Regions from separate parts of the Schinkia azotoformans genome, predicted to be linked through region 1. Evidence: riboswitches for the same ligand, from Rfam matches in the RefSeq annotation. Region 1 holds a riboswitch; the other holds the start of a gene.

Region 1 (2,209 bases):
GCTTATCTACCCTCTATTATTATTGTAATGCCTCTTTTTGTAGTCTTTCTGCTTTATCTGTTTTTTCCCAAGGTACATCAAGGTCGATTCGACCAAAATGTCCGTAAGCAGCCGTTTCTTTATAGATTGGGCGACGTAAGTCTAACATTTTGATGATTCCAGCAGGACGAAGGTCAAAGTTATTACGGACAACTTCAACTAACTTCTCTTCTGAAACCTTTCCAGTTCCAAACGTATCAACAGCAATCGATACCGGTTGGGCAACACCAATTGCGTAGGCAAGCTGGACTTCACACTTTTCAGCTAACCCAGCTGCAACAATATTTTTGGCTACATATCTTGCTGCATAAGCCGCTGAGCGGTCAACCTTTGTTGGATCTTTCCCAGAGAATGCACCACCGCCATGACGTGCATATCCTCCATAAGTATCAACAATAATTTTTCTGCCTGTTAAGCCAGCATCACCTTGAGGTCCGCCAATTACGAAACGGCCTGTAGGATTAATGAAGTATTTTGTTTTTTCATCAATAAGCTCTTTTGGAACAATTGGGTTAATGACAAATTCCCTAATATCTTTTTGAATTTGTTCTAATGATACTTCCGGATTATGCTGTGTGGATACAACAATAGCATCAATGCGCACCGGTTTATCGTTTTCGTCATACTCAACCGTTACTTGTGTCTTACCATCGGGACGTAAATAGGAAAGGGTTTCATTTTTACGAACCTCTGCCAATCGGCGTGATAGTTTGTGTGCCAATGAAATAGGAAGCGGCATTAATTCAGGTGTTTCATTACAAGCGAATCCAAACATTAATCCTTGGTCTCCTGCTCCAATCGCTTCAATCTCTTCATCTGACATTTTACCTTCACGGGCTTCCAGGGCTTTATCAACACCCATTGCAATATCAGGAGATTGTTCATCAATCGATGTTAAAACAGCACATGTCTCAGCATCAAATCCATATTTTGCACGATTATACCCAATGCCATCAACTGTTTCACGTACAATTTTTGGAATATCCACATAAGTGGATGTGGTAATTTCGCCGGCAACTAGTACCAAGCCTGTTGTTACAGTCGTTTCAGCCGCTACACGAGCGTTTGGATCGTTTTTAAGGATCTCATCCAAAATAGCATCAGAAATTTGATCACATATTTTATCCGGGTGTCCTTCCGTTACTGATTCTGAAGTAAACAAACGACGATTCTTTGTCATTTAAATATGTACCTCCTAAGAATAAATCAATTTTAACGGTACTCATTCCCTTTATACGTTGGCTCATACCTTTTCTATATTTTAAGGTATCCATCTTTGTATAAAAAACTCAAAATAAATCATATAAAGACGCAAAAAAACCTTTCCTACAAATAAATGAGGAAAGGTTGTTTAATCAACTAAGCCTTTCACTCTTATCGCTCAAGACAAAAGCTTGTCTTGCAACAGGTTAAGCACCTTGTCACCATTTTTTATTTTCCAACGAAATAAACCGGATAGTTGCGATAATTTCATGGAAATAATAATAGTGTCGGTTGCCGGGTTTCTTAGGGTCTGTCCCCCCTCCACCAACTCGGGATAAGAGAGTATCCGTTCTGACCTATAGTATCGTAGAAAACCATATTTTGCAATTAAAATTTAAAAATTAGATAAAGATTTTAAATAGTATAGACTATTAATCTAAATATGTTATACTATTTAACATATTATAGATTAGATTATAAAATGATTTAAATTAATGAAAAGGAAGGTTTTGTTCATGAACTCTGTTCGTAACACGATTGAATTAAAGGATGTGATTAGTGGAGCTAATGTCCATCATAATCTGTCTGTTCCACAATTAGTGGAAAAAACACTATCAAGAGAAGAAGCTGTATTATCTTCAACAGGTGCTATCCGTGCTACAACTGGAAAATATACTGGCCGTTCACCAAAGGATAAATACATTGTCGAAGAGGCTTCAACAAAAGATAAAATTGATTGGGGTTCCGTTAACCAACCAATCTCTTCTGAAGTATTCAATTCACTTTATCAAAAAGTGTTAAATTACTTAAGTTCCAAAGATGAAATCTTCCGTTTCCAAGGATTTGCCGGGGCAGATACTAAATATCGTTTACCAATTCAAGTAATCAACGAATATGCATGGCATAATTTATTCGTTCATCAATTATTTATTCGTCCAACTGATGAAGAATTACAGTCACATACTCC
Region 2 (2,209 bases), on a different contig from region 1:
TATTGGGCAACTGCTTGGGCATTCTTAACATGCTGATTCATTCGTACAGACAATGACTCCAGCCCTTGAATAAACAGCCAGCTGTTAAAAGGTGAAAGAGTCGCCCCCAAATCATGCCCAAGCTCAAACCTAGCTTTTGCAATAAAGGCCTTTTCATTTGCCACTTCAACGAAAGAACGATGATTTAAAGTAGGTTTTGATTTTGTAAAGTCTGGGAATCTATCATTGTCCCATGAGAATTTTCCAGCATCTATAATAGCTCCACCAATTGAAGTTCCATGGCCGCCAATAAACTTTGTAGTAGAATGAATAACAATATCTGCTCCATAGTCAATTGGTCTTAATAGAACTGGAGTAGCAAACGTATTATCGACTACCAACGGGAGACCATGCCTATGTGCAATTTCACTCAACTTCTCCAAATCGGCAATTTCTAAATTTGGATTGCCGATTGATTCAGTAAAGATTGCTTTCGTCTTTTCATTTATGCTTTGTTCGATTTCCTTAAAATTTCTCCCATCAATAAAATGAACCGTAACGCCAAAATTACGAAATGTTTCAGAGAATAGGGCATATGTACCTCCATACAAAGCGCTTGTCGCAACAATTTCATCACCTACTTTAGCTAACGTAAGCAAACCGATGGTCACTGCTGCCTGACCTGATGCCACGGCAAAAGCCCCTACTCCCCCCTCAAGCTGTGCTAACCTTTCTTCAAGAACGGTGTTTGTTGGATTAGCATTTCTTGAATAGATGTACCCTTCCCCTTGCATCTTAAAAAGGGATGCTGCATGGTCTGTATCATCAAACACATATGATGTAGTTTGAAAGATCGGAACTGCTCTTGATCGTGTATTCGGATCAGGTTTTTGTCCCCCATGAAGAGCCACTGTATTAAATCTAAAATCTTTCGTGTGAACATTTTTAGTCATTTTCTCATTCTCCTTTGTCTATTTTTATTAGGTTATAAAAGCTTTCAAGTCTGCCTCTCCCCCTCCTCTTTTACAAAAAAAAAAGACAGCGTTCCCCAATACTGGTGAAAAGCTGCCTTTAGATGTCTAATCGGCTTGCAACAAAATTTAATTATAAAAAATCAAAAAACCTCTTCCTGTAAATAAGAAGAGGTTAAGAACTCAATAGTCCCATTCTCCTCTTATCTTCCAAGCATTAAACATGCTTGCAGGAATTAGCACAGTACTTTTAAAAAAGTCTGTTGCCGAAGCTTCATAGGGCCAGTCCCTCCGCTTCTCTAGATAAGAAAATAGAAATATATTTATTTTTTATAATTTAATATACTTAGTTAATTTTTATTTATTTAAAGTTATCAAAGTTGGAGATTAATGTCAATCGTTTTTTTTGTACCTGTCACTTGTCGAAGTTTTATAGATTTTGCAGAAGAAAGACAGGTTGCAAAATATAAACTTATGAGAATAAATGATGTCATACAGCGTACAAATTTAAATCCCATTTGCGCTTAGACATTCATTTCCTCACCTTTCCCTTTTCATATTGGTATTTCTTATAGCATTTATATAAGAATGACACTCTGAAGTTCTTAATATTTTTTCTTTAGCAATTTTTATAATATTTTTTTCATTCTAATCTAAATCTTTCACCCAAGTACCTCTTAGCATTTCTCCCTCCTTTTTTTGAAAAGACGAAAAATAACCTCTTTAGTAAAGAATACCAAAGAGGTTATTTTTTATCAGACTTTATTTCAAAGCAACATCAAATTTCTCGAGTTTTTTATAAACCACACTTAAGCTGTGCGCCACAGTTTGTACATGTGTTACATCCGCCGATTTCTTTTACTTTACCTTTACGGCAAACTGGACAAGTATTTCCTACTTCATTTCCGATTGTTACGTCTGTGGAACGAAGGTCACTGATTGTATCAACTAGTACGACACGTGGTTGCTCATGTGGTACTTTATCGAATTCAACATCATCCAAACTGTTTTCTTCAGCTTTAAGGGTTAATACTTGAGCGTCGCGGCTGCCGTCAACATACACTGTTCCGCCTTTAGCTCCGCCTTTGTATAATCTTTCATATACTTTTTCAACTTGCTCAACTGAATAGCCTTTAGGAGCATTCACTGTTTTACTTATTGAACTATCTACCCAACGCTGAATTACACATTGTACATCGGCATGTGCTTCAGCTTTTAAATCCATTGCAGAAATAAACCATTTCGGAAGGTTCTCTGGA

Evidence for each region. A riboswitch is a leader RNA that binds a small molecule or an ion and turns the genes downstream of it on or off. The one in region 1 is predicted to bind S-adenosylmethionine.
Region 2: linked by a shared signal. The riboswitch ahead of P9E47_RS03745 (O-acetylhomoserine aminocarboxypropyltransferase/cysteine synthase family protein) and the one ahead of metK (methionine adenosyltransferase) in region 1 are both predicted to bind S-adenosylmethionine.

What each region holds. Positions count from the first base shown of each region.
Region 1 is NZ_JARSMD010000016.1:202,466-204,674, forward strand. Features, by position in the region: gene metK (methionine adenosyltransferase) at 20-1,219, opposite strand; SAM riboswitch class I at 1,411-1,583, opposite strand; gene pckA (phosphoenolpyruvate carboxykinase (ATP)) at 1,758-2,209, shown strand, end outside.
Region 2 is NZ_JARSMD010000007.1:59,020-61,228, reverse strand. Features, by position in the region: gene P9E47_RS03745 (O-acetylhomoserine aminocarboxypropyltransferase/cysteine synthase family protein) at 1-932, opposite strand, end outside; SAM riboswitch class I at 1,151-1,260, opposite strand; partial or broken gene P9E47_RS03740 (vitamin B12-dependent ribonucleotide reductase) at 1,747-2,209, opposite strand, start outside.